DNA from 2 places in the Mesorhizobium sp. M0954 genome. Region 1 is predicted to be linked to the other one. Evidence: predicted binding sites of a transcription regulator. Region 1 holds the regulator's gene; the other holds the start of a gene.
The links. The regulator LexA, encoded in region 1, represses DNA repair genes until DNA is damaged. The targets are predictions, from matches to a motif close to TGTTCNNNNTGTGTTCNG.

Region 1 (8,343 bases):
ATCCAGATGTTGGCCAGCAACGCGCTCTGACGCAGGAATTCGGCGCGCTCGCCGCCGCCGGCCCAGCAGGTCAGGCGGGCCTTGTCCATCGGGCGCAGCAGCACCGGACTTTCGGCCTGCGCCTCGGCCTCATCGATCGCCAGCGTCTCGTTCATGCCGGTGCGCATGATCGGGCGCAAATCGTGCACCCCCGAGATCGACACCACATGACGAACGCGCCGGACCACTTCGGTCGCCAGCGGCGTCGTCGCCGTAACCATCCGGCTAACAAGATGGCCGCCGGCCGAGTGCCCGGTCAGCATCAGGGGCCCTGCAACGATCGCCGCCGCCTTGCCGATCGCCGCGCCGACCTCCTTGACGATGCCGCCAATGCGTATCTGCGGACAGAGCGTGTAGGACGGCATCGCCACCGCATAGCCGCGATCAACAGGGCCAGCGGCAAGATGCGACCAGAAATTCTTGTCGAATTCCATCCAGTAGCCGCCATGGACGAACACCACGAGTCCCTTGGGCTTGATGGGAGGCAGGAAAAGATCGAGCCGGTTGCGTGGGTTGTCGCCATAGGCCATGTCCAGCCGCGCCCTGCCCTCGGTCGAAAGCACGTCGCGGAAAATCCGCGCGGGCTCGATCCAGGCCGCCGGCCAGCGATCGCTGCCGGCTATGTTGGCGCCGTTGGCATAGGCGTTGTCCCAATCTGCAATGTGACGTTCGAACACCCTGCGCCCTCCCTGGCATATGGCCTTGCAGCGTAGCCGTAAGCATCGCGCGGCGCGTCGTCGCCAGCCTCACGATTCCAGCTCTCGCATCAATCTCAAGTGACAGCTGCTTTGATGGCGAAGCGCGCATCCTTCCACGCACTGGTGTGCAGGATGTCCTCAAGCACTTTGACGGCCTGCCAGACATCGGCATAGCCAACATAGAGCGGGGTGAAGCCGAAGCGCATGGTCGATGGCGCGCCAAAATCGCCGATCACGCCACGTTCGATCAGCGCGCGCATGACCTGGTAGCCATGCTCATGCATGAATGAAATCTGGCTGCCGCGTTTTTCCCCATCGCGCGTGCTTTCGAGCGTGAGCCCGTAAGTGCCGCACTTTGCCTCGACAAGCTCGATGAACAGATCCGCCAGCGCGATGCTCTTCTTGCGCACCGCCGTCATGTCGACATCGTTCCAGATGTCGAGCGCGCCCTTCAGCGTGCGCATCGACAGGACCGGCTGCGTGCCGCACAGAAACCGGCGGATGCCGGTGCCGGCCGCATAGCCTGGCTCGAAGGCGAAGGGCCGTGCATGGCCCCACCAGCCGGTGAGCGGCTGCTGGATGTCGGAAAGATGCCGCTCAGCCGCATAGATGAAGGCAGGCGCGCCGGGGCCGCCATTCAGATATTTGTAGGTGCAGCCAACGGCAAAATCGGCGTTTGCCTTGTCGAGCTCGACTGGCATCGCGCCGGCGGTGTGGCAGAGATCCCAGACGATCATCGCCCCGGCTTCCTGAGCCCTGCGCGTCAGCGCCGGCATGTCGCGCAGTTCGCCCGACTTATAGTTGACGTGGTTGACCAGCACCACGGCGGTGCGTTCGTCGATCAGATCTTCGATGGTCGGCGCGTCGACCCCCGAGAGGCGCAGCAGCGTATCTTTTCGCGTCGAAACCACACCCTCGGCCATGTAGAGGTCCGTCGGAAAACTATCGCCCTCGGCGACGATGACCTGCCGCTCCGGTCGCATGGCCATGGCGGCGTGCAGCAGCTTGTAGATGTTGACCGATGTCGTGTCGCAGACCACTGTCTGGCCGGCCGCGGCACCGATCAGGCGCCCGAGCTGGTCGCCAAGTTCAAGCGGCATGTTGAACCAGCCGGCCGTGTTCCATGCGCGGATGAGATCATGCGACCATTCTTCGGTCGCGGCCTTGTGCAGTTCATCGAAAGCGGTACGTGAAGCAGCTCCTAGCGAATTGCCGTCGAGATAGATCACTCCTTGCGGCAACACAAAGCGGTCGCGCATCGCGCGCAGCGGATCCGCGGCATCCATCGCCTTTATGGCCACGAGATCGGGAATTCCTGTCATGATTTGTCTGCTCCCCCAAGATCCAACGCAACGCCGGACACGCATCGACTGTTCTTCCATTACCTGGTTGCGCGCAGCAAGGCTCCACCGGCGAGAAGCAGCCTGACCAGGCGGTGGAAACTGGGACTTAACCCGAGGTTGGCGTTTTGAGTTCGTTTCGTTCACGGTGCATCGACCAAACCGCACAGTCGATAAGGGTTCAATTCCGTGCCTTTTACCGACCGACGGCCGATGCCAGCGCCGCCTTCTAGGAGGCCAGAAGGGCGCAAACGAAAGCAGAATCAAGGCGATGAGGCTCGCGGCGGTGAAAATGCGGTACGCCGGTAGGGGACGTCGTTTGTTTCCCGAGCCTTAACGCATTCATTAAACTTTAAACAGTTGCGGAACACAACTGGAACAGATAGTGTTTGTTCTGGGTTTGTTTTTCTGATTCTGTTGGGGGTCGCTATGCTGACACGCAAACAACACGAACTGCTTATGTTCATCCACGAAAGGTTGAAGGAAAGCGGTATCCCGCCTTCATTCGACGAGATGAAGGAAGCGCTCGACCTGGCTTCCAAATCCGGAATCCACCGGCTGATTACGGCGCTGGAGGAGCGCGGCTTCATTCGCCGTTTGCCCAACCGGGCCCGTGCGCTGGAGGTGCTACGCCTGCCTGACTCGATCGCCCCCGGCCTCAATGCGGCACGCAAGTTCTCGCCGAGTGTCATCCAGGGCAGTCTTGGGCAAGGCGCCCCTCGGCAAGGCAAGCCGACATCGTCGCGCGTGCCCGCAGCCGGAAATGACGACGATGTCGTCGCCGCCGTTTCGATCCCGGTGATGGGCCGCATCGCTGCCGGTGTGCCGATCGACGCCATCCAGCACCAGACGCATTCGATTTCGGTGCCGCCGGATATGATCATGGGCGGCGAGCATTATGCGCTTGAGGTCAAAGGCGATTCGATGATCGAGGCCGGCATTTTCGACGGCGACACGGTGATCATCCGCAATGCCGATACGGCGAGCCCCGGTGAGATCGTGGTGGCACTGGTCGACGAGGAGGAAGCGACGCTGAAGCGGTTCCGCCGCAAGGGCGCCTCGATCGCCCTGGAAGCCGCCAATCCGGCCTACGAGACGCGCATCTTCGGACCAGACAGGGTCAAGGTGCAGGGCAAGCTCGTCGGACTGATCCGCCGCTACTGAGCTCCGCCCTTGGCGCCGGCTTTGGGGTTGTCGGCCCGGCGGTATGGCGGCAGGCCCCGTGCCGCGCGTGAAAATTTCCGCTGCACGTGCCAGGGCCGGTATGATTTTTCGACGGCGAAGCGGATCTCGGCGCGTGTTGCCGCTTGTGGATCGAAATAGACGGCGGCACTTCCCGCGCGCGCCAGTTGCCGTTTGGTGACGACGAGGACCAGCCGGTCGTAGTAGCAGGGGTTATGGGCGGTGGCGTCGTCGATGACGATCAAGCTGGCAAAGGCGCAGGCTGGCCGCGCAGTATCGCGGTCCTTGGCTTGCGCGATGATCGCGCCGGATGGATGCCTGGCAAGGCAGAGGCCGTCCGTGCAAATGAACGGCATGCCCGGCGGTAGGTCGGCCGGATCGGCAATGTCGAATTGCGGGTCGTTCTTTCCAGGTGTTTCCGGCGCGACGATAGCCTCTGATGTGAGCGCGCGTTTCCAGTTGTCGATGGTGAACTCATTCGGGCGTGCCCGGTTGACCGCGAGTTCACCGCTGCCGATCGGCAGCGCGACCAGCCGTGCGTCCTCCGAGACCAATACGTCGGGTATGCGTGTCTGCGTTGTCGTCAGCAAGCCGGCGAGCGCAAAAGGAAGTGCCGCCAGCCGCAACCACGTCGTCGCCATGCTGGCAATGACGAGGGCGATCGTCACCAGAAGGACGGATCTCAGCGAAATCAGCCCGACCGCATCGATCGGCGAGCGCTCCGAGATCCACCCGGACAGGGCGATCATCGCCGTCAGCCCCTTGCCCATGACATAGAGAAAAGGGCCATCCGCACCGAACGGCATCGCCAGCGCGCTGAGAACGGCGAAGGGCATGACGACCAGTGACACGATGGGCATGATGGCCAGATTGGCGAACAGGCTGAGCGGCGCCACGCGCTGGAAATGCCATATGGCGAAAAGCGCCGTGGCGCTCCCTGCAATGATCGAGGTCATCGCCAGACCGCACATGCCCAGCAGGACCTTTCGAGTGGCAAAGCGTAGCGGCGACTGCCGCGGCGGCGGCGTGGTGGCCCTGCCGGCGCGGTAATCGGACCAGCCTGCATAGGCGCCGACAAGGGCCGCCGTCGCGGCGAAGGACATCTGGAAACTCGGACCGACCACCTCGTGCGGCGACACCAGGATGACCGCGATGGCCGAGATCGCCAGGTTGCGCATGGTGAGCGCGGCCCGGTCGAACAGCACGGCGATAAGCATCACCGCCAGCATGATGAAGCTGCGTTCGGCCGCCACGACAATGCCGGAAAAGACGAGGTAGGCCGCAATCGAAAAAAGCGCGGCGGCCGCGGCATATTTCTTGACCGGCCGTCGCGATGAGAAATCGGGAAACAGCGCGAAGGCACCCCGCAGCAGCGCCATGATGGTGCCGGCGACCAACGCCATATGCAGCCCCGAGATGGAGATGATGTGGTAGATGCCGGTGCGCCGCATCGCTTCGTTGATCTCCTCGGGAATGCCGGCGCGCACGCCGACGATCAGCGCAGTAGCAATCTCGCCCTCGGCACCGCCGATGCGGCTGCGGATATGGTCGGCGATGGATTCACGCGCGTCTTCGATCGCGGAAGAAAGCTGCGCGGCAAGCGGCATGCTGTCCGACGACACGATTTTCGGATTGCCGAGAAAAAAGCCGCTGCCGCCGATACCGGCGAAATAGCTGTCGAAGGAGAAATCATAGCTGTCGGGCCGCACCGGGCCGGTCGGCGGCAGCAGCCGCACATAGCCGGTGATCTCGGAACCGGCGGTCAGCTCAGCCGGTATCTTCATCGCCGAAACGCGGACCCGTTCCGGCATGTAGCGCAGTGTCGGCCTGGCGGTTGAGATCACATCGATTGTCAGCCTGATGCGGCCGCTCGCCATGGACTCGTACGATACGACGCGACCCGTCAGCCGCGTCGAGATTTCGGAGCCGAGCATATGCGTTCCGACACGCCATGTTTCGAACTTGGCGGCAAGTACGCCAAGCGCGCAGAGCAGCGCCACCATGAAGCACAGGCGCGTCCTGGGCCATGACCGCGAGACGACGGCACAAAGGGTCGCGAGGAGCGCGATTGCGATCGGCTGTGGAAAGGCCGGCTCCACCGACAGCCCGAAATAAACGACCACCCCGCATGCGAGGAACACCGGCACCAGCAGGAAGGCGATGCCGCGGTCGAGTTCCAGACCGGCCGCTGTGGTTACGCTGTTGCGGATACGGGACGGTGACGGGAGGCGGAAACGCCTGCGCAGGCGTACGATAGGCTCGCCCGCGGGCACGAGAACCGTTGCTGGGTCGCTGGCCGGCAGCGACGGAGCATCGAAGCGCGGAGCAGGTAGCAATGCCGGTGCCGGCAGGACAGGCGGGGGAGCGGCAAACAGCAAGCGTTCGCTGACGTCGCTGCCAACGTCCTCGCCCTCGCCCGCACCACGGCCTCGCACAGCCATCGGGTCTGCCCCTTGCGCCCTCGACCTCCTATGCTACATGAACGCGCAACGCGCGAAAGTCCGCAAACCCACTTCCTTCGCCCGCCTGAGAGTTCCATGCCCGATAAGGTCGTCACCCGTTTTGCCCCCTCGCCCACCGGCTATCTGCACATTGGCGGCGCGCGCACGGCGCTGTTCAACTGGCTGTACGCCAAGCACACGGGCGGCACGATGCTGCTGCGTATAGAGGATACCGACCGTGAGCGGTCGACGGATGCGGCGACGGCAGCCATTCTCGACGGGCTTTCCTGGCTCGGACTCACCTGGGACGGCGCGCCTGTCTCGCAGTTCGAGCGCGCGCCGCGCCATCGCGAGGTGGCCGAGGAGCTGGTGCGCGTGGGCAAGGCCTATTACTGCTACGCGACGCCGGCGGAGCTGGAGGCGATGCGCGAGGCAGCGCGAGCCAAGGGGCTTCCGCCCCGCTATGATGGGCGCTGGCGCGACCGCGACCCGTCGGAGGCGCCGCCCGGCGCCAAGGGGGCGATCCGCATCAAGGCGCCGACAGACGGCGAGACGGTGGTGCATGACCGCGTCCAGGGCGACGTGCGCTTTCCCAACAAGGATCTCGACGATTTCATTATTCTGCGCTCGGACGGCAATCCCACCTACATGCATGCCGTCGTCGTCGACGATCACGACATGGGCATCACCCACATCATCCGCGGCGACGATCATTTGACCAACGCCGCACGCCAGACCGTAATCTATCACGCCATGGGCTGGGAGGTGCCGTCGATGTCGCATATCCCGTTGATCCACGGTGCCGACGGCGCCAAGCTGTCGAAGCGGCACGGTGCGCTTGGCGTCGAAGCCTATCGCGCCATGGGCTACCTGCCGGAGGCGCTGCTCAACTATCTGGCGAGGCTTGGCTGGAGCCACGGCGACGATGAGATCATGTCGATCGCCGACATGATTACATGGTTCGACATTGGCGACGTCAACAAGGGCGCCGCCCGTTTCGACTTCGCCAAGCTCGAGGCGCTTAACGGCGTGCATATGCGCCGGATGAACGACGCGGCGCTGCTCGACATCTTCATCGCCACTCTGCCCTATCTAGAAGGCGGCCCGGCAATCGCCGCTCGCCTCGACGACAGACGCAGGGCGCAACTGCTTGCCGCGTTGCCGGGCCTGAAGGAGCGCGCCAAAACGCTGGTCGAACTTGTTGAAGGGGCTGCATTCCTTTTCGTCGAACGGCCGCTGCCGGTCGACGAGAAGGCGGCGGCGCTGCTCAGCGGTGAGGCGCGCGCGATCCTGCGGGGCGCTCATGCGGCACTAGCCACGGTTTCGGCGTGGTCTGCCGCCTCAGCCGAAGCCGCGATCCGCGACTATGCGCAGGCCGCCGGCCATAAACTCGGCGCCGTGGCCCAACCTTTGCGCGCCGCGCTCACCGGCAAAAGTACCTCGCCAGGTGTGTTTGATGTGCTTGCCGTGCTTGGCCGCGAGGAAAGCCTGGCGCGGATCGCTGATCAAATCGATTAGCAAACTGGCCCAAGAAGATTGGCATTGAAAGGTGTGTTTCGCAGTGCAACATTGGGTCTTGGCCTAATCTGCCGCGCAGATTCAATTGCGGGCGCAAATGTGCGTATTCCGATGCTTTTGACGTGTTGGGTTCAGATATTTTGCCTTTGCCGGCCTGTGGAAACAAAAAGGAGTTTGCTATGACCGAACCTGCGACAAAAATGGAATTTGGCGGCAAGACCCAGGCATCGACGGCCAAGCTGGAACTCGGCGGCAAAACCCATGAATTCAAGATACGAAGTGGTTCGGTAGGACCGGACGTCATCGACATCGGTTCGCTCTACAACACCGCCGGCGTCTTTACCTACGATCCCGGTTTTACGTCGACGGCGAGCTGCGAATCGGAAATCACCTTCATCGATGGCGATGCTGGCATTCTTTTGCACCGCGGCTACCCGATCGACCAATTGGCCGAGCACGGCGACTTCCTCGAAGTCTGCTATCTCTTGCTGTATGGTGAACTCCCGACCAAGGCGCAGAAGGACGATTTCGACTACCGGGTGACGCGCCACACTATGGTGCATGAGCAGATGTCGCGCTTTTTCACCGGCTTCCGCCGTGATGCGCATCCGATGGCGGTGATGTGCGGCGTGGTCGGCGCGCTGTCGGCCTTCTATCACGATTCCACCGATATCTCGGACCCCTATCAACGCATGGTCGCGTCAATGCGGCTGATCGCCAAGATGCCGACGATCGCGGCGATGGCCTATAAATACCACATCGGCCAGCCATTCATTTACCCGAAGAACGAGCTGAATTTCGCAGCCAACTTCCTGCATATGTGCTTCGCCGTGCCTTGCGAGGAATACAAGATCAATCCGGTGCTGGCCCGCGCGATGGAGCGCATCTTCATCCTGCACGCCGATCACGAACAGAACGCCTCGACTTCGACCGTCCGCCTAGCCGGCTCGTCGGGCGCCAATCCTTTTGCCTGTATCGCTGCCGGCATCGCCTGCCTGTGGGGTCCCGCACATGGCGGCGCCAACGAGGCAGCCCTGAACATGCTGGGCGAGATCGGTCATGTCGATCACATCCCGGAATTCATTGCGCGCGCCAAGGATAAGAACGATCCGTTCCGATTGATGG
Region 2 (8,343 bases), on a different contig from region 1:
GCTGTTCGCGCGCAGGCGCGACGGCCGCGGCCAGTTCATCGCCGCCTCGCCGGAGGCGATCTCGGAACGGGTGCTGACCGCGCTGACCCGCCTGTCGGCCGAAGTCATCCTCGAAACCGCCTTTGCCGAGGACGGGCTGGATGGCGCTGCGACCGTCGCCCATGCCCTGGTCCAGCGCGCCGTCGACGCGCATCCCGGCATCGCCCGCTTGAGCGTCGCGCTCGACCGTCCGGTGATCGGCCTCGGCGCCTCGGCACCGCTGCATTATGCCGGCCTGGCCGAGCTGGTCGGCAATCGATGCGTGGTGCCGCAGGATACCGACGTCGCCAACGCGCTCGGCGCCGTCGTCGGCCAGGTCCGGGTGTCGGCGGAGGCGCGGGTCAGCCAGCCCAAGGAAGGGCTTTTCCGCGTTGCCTCAGGTGAAAGCGTGCGCGATTTCAACGACGAAGCAGCGGCGATCGCCGCAGCGGAGAAAGATGTGCGGGCGATTGCCGCTGGACGGGCGAAGGACGCCGGCACCGACAGCGCCGAGATCGAAATCGCCAGCGAGTTCCGCGTCTCCACAGTAGAGGGGCAGCGCATGTTCATCGAGGCGCATGTCGTGGCGGTGGCGTCGGGACGGCCAAGGATTGCGGTGTGAGCGCGTAATCTCCCCCCTTGAGGGGGAGATGTCGCCGAAGGCGACCGAGGGGGTCGCCTCGCATGAAGCGCGACGCGATTTGGTGCAAAGAAGAGGTTGCACTTCCACGCGAGGCGACCCCCTCTGGCCTGCCGGCCATCTCCCCCACAAGGGGCCCTCAAGGGGGAGATCGGCAGCGAAAACGCCCTACCTTCACCCTGAGCTGAATTGACCCTGCCACCGTGACATGCCAAAGGCCCGGCCTAGCCTTTCGTCTGGAGAAGCCCTGATGACCGATCGCGTCGAGATCGCCGGATTGCGGATTGCCCGCGAGCTTCATGATTTCGTCGTGAACGAGGCGCTGCCGGGCACCGGCATTGAAGCGGAGGCATTCTGGAGCGGTTTTTCGGCGATCGTCCATGATCTCTCGCCAAAAAGCCGGGCACTGCTCGAAAAGCGCGATGCCATGCAGGACAAGCTCGACCGCTGGTATCGCGACAATGGCGCGCCCGTCGACATGGAGGCCTACAAGACGTTCCTCCGCGAGATCGGCTATCTCCTGCCCGAGGGGCCGGCGTTCAGCGTGACCACCGAAAATGTCGACCCGGAAATCGCTTCGGTTGCCGGGCCGCAGCTGGTGGTGCCGGTGATGAACGCGCGTTATGCGCTGAACGCCGCCAATGCGCGCTGGGGCTCGCTGTACGATGCGCTCTACGGCACCGACGCTATCCCGGAGACGGCCGGCGCCGAGCGAGGCAACAAATTCAATCCGGCGCGCGGTGCCAAGGTCGTCGCCTGGGTGAAAAGCTTCTTCGACGAGGCGGTGCCGCTCACCACAGGCAAATGGGCCGGCGTCAACGGGCTTTCGGTCGCCAATGGCATGTTGCGGCTCGGCGAGGGTGCCGGCGCCACCACGCTTGCCGACCTCAGACAGTTTGCCGGCTATCGCGGCGATGCCGCCGACCCCGAAGCCGTCCTGCTCACCAAGAACGGCCTGCACATTGAAATCGTCATCGACCGCAACAACCAGATCGGCCGCACCGATCCGGCCGGCATTGCCGATGTCGTGCTGGAATCGGCGCTGACCACCATCCAGGACTGCGAGGATTCGATCGCCGCAGTGGATGCGCAGGACAAGGTGCTGGTCTACCGCAACTGGCTCGGCCTGATGAAGGGCGACTTGGCGGAGGAGATCACCAAGGCCGGCAAGAGCTTTGTCCGCAGGCTCAACCCCGACCGCACCTATACCGCGCCCGATGGCGGCACGCTGACCTTGCCCGGCCGCTCGCTGATGCTGGTCAGGAATGTCGGCCACCTTATGACCAATCCGGCGATATCAGACCGCGACGGCAACGAGGTGCCGGAAGGCATCATGGATGCGGCGCTGACGGCGCTGATCGCGCTGCATGACATCGGCGTGAACGGGCGCCGCGCCAATTCTCGCGCCGGCTCGATGTACATCGTAAAGCCCAAGATGCACGGGCCCGACGAAGTTGCCTTCGCCGTCGAGATTTTCGACCGCGTCGAGGCGCTGCTCGGCGTGCCCAAAAACACCATCAAGATGGGCATCATGGACGAGGAGCGGCGCACCACCGTCAATCTCAAGGAGGCGATCCGCGCCGCGAAAGAACGCGTCGTCTTCATCAACACCGGCTTCCTCGATCGCACCGGCGGCGAGATCCACACCTCGATGGAAGCCGGCCCGATGATCCGCAAGGGCGACATGAAGCAGGCCGCCTGGATCGCCGCCTACGAAGCCTGGAACGTCGACATCGGGCTGGAATGTGGGTTGGCCGGCCACGCCCAGATAGGCAAAGGCATGTGGGCGATGCCCGACTTTATGGCGGCGATGCTGGCCGAGAAAATCGCGCATCCCAAGGCCGGCGCCAACACCGCCTGGGTGCCGTCGCCGACGGCAGCGACGCTGCACGCCACCCATTATCACAAGGTCGACGTCCATGCCGTGCAAGCGGCGCTGAAGAGCCGGCCCAAGGCAAAACTCGACGACATCTTGTCGGTGCCGGTCGCTGTGCGGCCGAACTGGTCGCTAGAAGACATCCAGAAGGAGCTCGACAACAATGCGCAAGGCATTCTGGGCTATGTCGTGCGCTGGATCGACCAGGGCGTCGGCTGTTCGAAAGTGCCTGACATAAACGACGTCGGTCTGATGGAGGACCGCGCCACGCTGCGCATCTCCTCGCAGCACATCGCCAACTGGCTGCATCACGGCGTCTGCACGCCCGAGCAGGTCATGGAGACGATGAAACGCATGGCGGCGATCGTCGACCGCCAGAACGAAGGCGATCCGCTCTACCGGCCGATGGCGCCGGATTTCGACAAGTCCATCGCCTTCCTCGCCGCCTGCGACCTGGTCTTCAAGGGGCGCGTGCAACCCAACGGCTACACCGAGCCGGTGCTGCACGCACGGCGGCTGGAGCTGAAGGCGCGGGATAACGGCTGAACCGAAAGCACGATGCACGCCGGCCAAGGGTAAGCGCCGGCGTCCCCCTCCCCCTTGAGGGGAGGGGAACGTCACGCCGCCTGCGCCATCCGCTCCGAACTCATGCGGTAGGAAATCGCTTCGGCCAGATGGATGCGGCCGACCGTCTCGCTGGCCTCGAGATCGGCGAGTGTCCGCGCCACCTTCAAGACGCGGTGATAGGCCCGCGCGGAAAAGCCAAGCTTTTCGCTGGCGTCCCTGAGCAGCGACAGGCCGGCGGCATCGGGCATGGCGATTTCCTCGATGACCGACGGCGAGCAATGCGCGTTCGTGGTGGCGGAGGTGGCGCCGAGCCGTTCGAAACGCTCACGCTGGATCGTCCGCGCCCGCGCCACGCGCAGTGCCGCGGCGGCGCTCTTCTCCGCCCGGTCCGGCCGGATCAAATCGCTGGCCGAGACCGCCGGCACCTCGATCCTGAGATCGATGCGATCGAGCAGCGGGCCGGAAATGCGCGCCTGGTAGTCGGTGCGGCAGCGGTCGCCGCGCAGGCAGCGATAGCCCGGCTCGCCGGCCATGCCGCAGCGGCACGGGTTCATCGCCGCGACCAGCTGGATACGTGCCGGATAAGTAACGCGGTGGTTGGCCCGCGCGATCATGCAGTCGCCGGTCTCGAGCGGCTGGCGCAGCGCATCGAGCGCCTGCGGCGAGAATTCGGGAAACTCGTCGAGGAACAGCACGCCGTGATGGGCGAGCGAGGCCTCGCCCGGCCGCACGCGCAACCCGCCGCCGACCATCGCCGCCATCGAGGCCGAATGATGTGGCGCGCGGAACGGCCGCCGGTCGGTGAGTTTTCCTTCGCCGAGTTCGCCGGCCACCGACGCGATCATCGAGACTTCGAGCAATTCCTTCGGCGCAAGCGGCGGCAGGATCGACGGCAGCCGCTGCGCCAGCATCGACTTTCCCGATCCCGGCGGCCCGACCATCAGAAGATTGTGGCCGCCGGCTGCCGCCACCTCCAGCGCCCGCTTGGCGGTCTCCTGACCCTTGATGTCGGCAAGGTCGGGCAGGTCGCGCGCCGAAGCATGGATGCCGGCTTCCGGCCGTGACAGAACCTGCGTGCCGCGAAAATGATTGGCGATGGCGATCAGGCTGCGCGGCGCCAATATGTCGAAGTCCTTGCCGGCCCAGGCCGCTTCCGGCCCGCAGGCGAACGGGCAGATCAAGCCCTTGCCTTCGGCGTTGGCACCGATTGCCGCCGGCAGCGCGCCAGCCACCGCGGCGATGGTTCCGTCGAGTGACAATTCGCCAAGCACGACATAGCCGGCCAGCATGTCGCCCGGAATGGCGCCGAGCGCCGCCATCAGCCCGAGGGCGATCGGCAGATCGTAGTGGCTGCCTTCCTTGGGCAGGTCGGCCGGCGCCAGATTGACGGTGACCTTCTTCGACGGCATCGACAGGCCGGATGCATGCAGCGCTGCCTGCACCCGCTCGCGGCTTTCGGCCACAGCCTTGTCGGCCAGCCCGACGATGTGCATGTTGACTTTGCCCGGCGCGATCATCACCTGCACATCGACCGGCACGGCCTCGATGCCCTGGAAAGCAACCGTGCGAACCCGCGCCACCATGTCTTCACCCCAGATGCAGGCTTTTGCCCCAAGCCTTTGCGATCATGCCGCGAACGGCGTCACCCGAGACAACCACAGATTTCCGGCGAAGGCAAGAACATTTGGGGAACAGCTGAGCGCCACGGCTGCAATGGTTTGCAACGCGGCCGCTCGCGAAGCGAGGCTAGTTGCGCTTCTCCTCCACGGCATCCCAGAACAGGCTGGCGATGTCGGCGCCGCCGAAGCGCTGCACTTCGCGTATGCCGGTCGGTGAGGTCACGTTGATCTCGGTCATGTAGTCGCCGATGACGTCGATGCCGACGAGGATGAAGCCGCGCTCCTTCAGCGCGGGGCCGATGCGGGCACAGATCTCGCGTTCGCGTTCCGTCAATTCGGTCTTTTCGGCGCGGCCGCCGACATGCATGTTGGAGCGCGAATCATGCTCGGCCGGCACGCGGTTGATGGCGCCGACAGGCTCGCCGTCAATCAGGATGATGCGCTTGTCGCCACCCCGCACCTCCTTGAGGTAGCGCTGCACGATGTAGGGTTCGCGGAACAACTGGCCGAACATTTCGAGCAGCGAGGCGAGGTTGCGGTCGGCCTCGTGCAGGTGAAAGATGCCGGCGCCGCCATTGCCGTAGAGCGGCTTGACGATGATATCGCCGAACTCCTTGCGAAAGGCGGCGACCTCGAGCGGGTCCTTGGTGATCAGCGTGTCCGGCATCAGGTCGGGAAATTCGGTGACGAAGATCTTTTCCGGGCTGTTGCGCACCCAGGCCGGGTCGTTGACCACCAGCGTCTTCGGATGGATGCGCTCGAGGATATGCGTGGTGGTGATGTAGTTCATGTCGAAGGGCGGATCCTGCCGCAAAAGGATGACGTCCATCTCCGCAAGATCGGTGCGCACCTTCTCGCCCAGCGAATAATGGTTGCCCTTCTCGTCGCGGACCTGCATCGCCTCGATACGGGCAAACACCTTGCCTTCGCGCAGCGACAGCCGGTCGGGCGTGTAGTGGAACAGCTGGTGCCCGCGCCGCTGCGCTTCCAGCGACAGCGCAAACGACGTGTCGCCGGCAATCGACACGGTAGAGATGTGGTCCATCTGGACGGCGACTTTCAGGGGCATGGGTGCTCTCCGGCGCAGTTGCAACAAACGTGCGTCCACCCGGACGCACATACGCTCCAACACTTTGAATCCATGCATCGTGCTTTCCGAAAATCGTTTCCGATTTTTCGGGCCGATGCATCGACGAGAGCGATATAAGGAAATCGGCGGCCTCTGCCAATCGGCCAAGGTCATGATGAGGCTGCGCTTCTGGCGCAGACCCCAATGCGATGTGCGTTCAGCGGTCGAAGACCAGCTTGGAATAGCCGAGGAAGGACAGCGCCATGGCAACCAGCGAGGCGACCGCAAGGGCGACGAGCGGCGGCACCATCGGCAGCGCGAACAGCATGGCGCAATAGACGAGATAATTGACGAGGCTGGTGGCGATGCCGACGCCGCCATAGCGTGCGCCCTCTTGCGCGACGCCGCGGCTGGAAGGCGAGAAGGTCAGATGGCGATTGATCAGCCAGGTGACGGACAGGGCAAAACCGATCGAGATGATTCGGGCTGCGAAGGGGCCAAGCGGCGTTGTCGCCAGCACCAGCCAAAGCGCCGCCGCGTCGGCGACGAAGCCGATGCCGCCGGCGACAATGAAGCGGGCGAGGCGTCCCATTTACGGCTCTAAGCCGCCCGCGGGGTCTTGCGCGGTCCGGTCTTCAAAGTCGCGAGCGCACTTGCGCGTTCGCGTTCGACGCGGCCGGAAGGCATCGACAGATAGAAGATGCGCTTCTGCTCGGCCCGGCCGCGCGACACCGAATCGAGGATTACCCCGGTCACCGCCGCCAGCATCGACAGCAGCAGCAGCCCTACCGACAGCACCCACGTCGGCATGCGCGGCACAAGCCCGGTTTCGGCGAACTCGATCAGCACCGGGGCCATCAGAAACAGGCTTGATGCCAGGAAGAACACCGAAAAAGCGCCGAAGAAACGCAGCGGCTGCGTCTCCTTCATCAGCATGGCGAACATCCACAGGATCTTCGCGCCGTCGCGAAAGGTCGACAGCTTCGACGAGGAGCCTTCCGGCCGGCGGCCATAGTCGAGGCCGATCTCGCTGACCGGCAATTTGAGCTGCGAGGCGTGCACCGACATTTCGGTCTCGATCTCGAAACCGCCGGAAACGGCGGGAAAACTCTTGACGAAGCGCCTGGTGAAGGCGCGGTAACCCGAGAAGATATCGGTAAAGTCCGAGCCAAACAAACGTTTGTAGAGGCTGTTGAAGATGCGGTTGCCGAAGGCGTGGCCTGTCCTGCCGGCGTCGTTGGCGACACCGCGCCTGGTGCCCACCACCATGTCGGAGCGCTCGGTCAGCAGCGTGTTGATCAGTTGCGGCGCGTCCTCCGGCGCATAGGTGCCGTCGCCGTCGGCCATCAGGTAGATGTCGGCCTCGATGTCGGCGAACATGCGGCGCACGACATTGCCTTTGCCCTGGCGCGGCTCGCGCACCACGATGGCGCCGGCGGCGCGGGCTCGGAGCGCCGTCAGGTCGCGCGAATTGTTGTCGTAGACATAGATCGCTGCGGCAGGCAGCGTTTCGCGAAAGCGCCGCACCACTTCGCCGATCGTCAGCTCCTCATTGTAGCAAGGCAGGAGCACGGCGATGCTCGGCTCATGGCGCACTTCTTGTGGCATTTTCGTCTCCGGATGCCCTGTAAGGCCCCTGACCGCTCAAACGCCGGCCTCGCTCGGGCGGCTTTACTATTTATTGAAGCTGTTAAGGCTAGGTTTAAACCGCACCGTATTCCTTCCAAAGGTCCCGATATGAGCACAGCCGACGATGGCGCCTCCATTTGGAGGTCCGATATCGCGCTGGCGCTGCTTGCCACGGCGCTGGCGCTTACCGTCAATGCCTTTGCCGGCTTCCCGGCACTGACCAATGCCGGCGGCGACAACGACAATCTGCTGCGCCTCGTCGAAGTTCGCGACATGCTGGCCGGCCAAAGGTGGTTCGATCTCCACCAGTACAGGATGGGCCTGGAAGGCGGTTTCGTCATGCATTGGTCGCGGCTGGTCGATGCGCCGATCGCCGCCATCATCATCGCCGTATCGGCCCTGACCGGCAGCGCGGCCTTTGCCGAGAATGTTGCGCAAGTGCTGTGGCCGGCGCTGCTCTTCTGCCTGACCGTATTTTTCACGGCTCGCGCCGCGCGCAGCTTTGCCGGTGACAGCGCCGTGCTGCCCGCTGTCGTGATCGGCGCTGCCGCACTGTATTTCCTCGGCATTTTTTCGCCTGGCGCGCTCGATCACCACAATATCCAGCTGATGCTGAGCATGGCCAGTCTGAGCCTGTTGCTTGAAGCGCCAACGCGCAGGCCGGCGGCATTGCTCTCCGGCCTGTGCGCCGGATTGATGCTGGCCGTCGGCATGGAGACCGCGCCTTATGTGGCCACCATCGGCGCCTCTGTTGCCATACTGTTCGCCCTCGGCGCCAATGGCGAGAGGCTGATCGCCCGGGATTTCGGCCTCGGCTTTGCCGGCGTGTCCGCTCTCGTCTTTGTCGCCACCATTGCGCCGTCTGCCTGGGGTCAGGCGCAATGCGACGCCTTCTCGGCCGTGCAGTTCGTCGTCGCGGCGATTG

Region 2: NKH93_RS20195 (YifB family Mg chelatase-like AAA ATPase) is a predicted target of LexA. The motif match lies at 4,778-4,795, and genes of this name have one in related genera.

Annotation. Positions count from the first base shown of each region.
Region 1 covers NZ_JAMYNR010000012.1:182,181-190,523, reverse strand. Annotated here, with positions in the region: gene NKH93_RS18635 (hormone-sensitive lipase) at 1-716, opposite strand, end outside; gene kynU (kynureninase) at 812-2,059, opposite strand; gene lexA (transcriptional repressor LexA) at 2,507-3,241, shown strand; gene NKH93_RS18620 (ComEC/Rec2 family competence protein) at 3,235-5,700, opposite strand; gene gltX (glutamate--tRNA ligase) at 5,797-7,218, shown strand; gene gltA (citrate synthase) at 7,398-8,343, shown strand, end outside.
Region 2 covers NZ_JAMYNR010000014.1:83,649-91,991, reverse strand. Annotated here, with positions in the region: gene NKH93_RS20205 (hydantoinase/oxoprolinase N-terminal domain-containing protein) at 1-640, shown strand, start outside; gene NKH93_RS20200 (malate synthase G) at 909-3,080, shown strand; gene NKH93_RS20195 (YifB family Mg chelatase-like AAA ATPase) at 3,152-4,684, opposite strand; gene gshB (glutathione synthase) at 4,848-5,789, opposite strand; gene NKH93_RS20185 (GtrA family protein) at 6,007-6,381, opposite strand; gene NKH93_RS20180 (glycosyltransferase) at 6,390-7,397, opposite strand; gene NKH93_RS20175 (GtrA family protein) at 7,527-8,343, shown strand, end outside.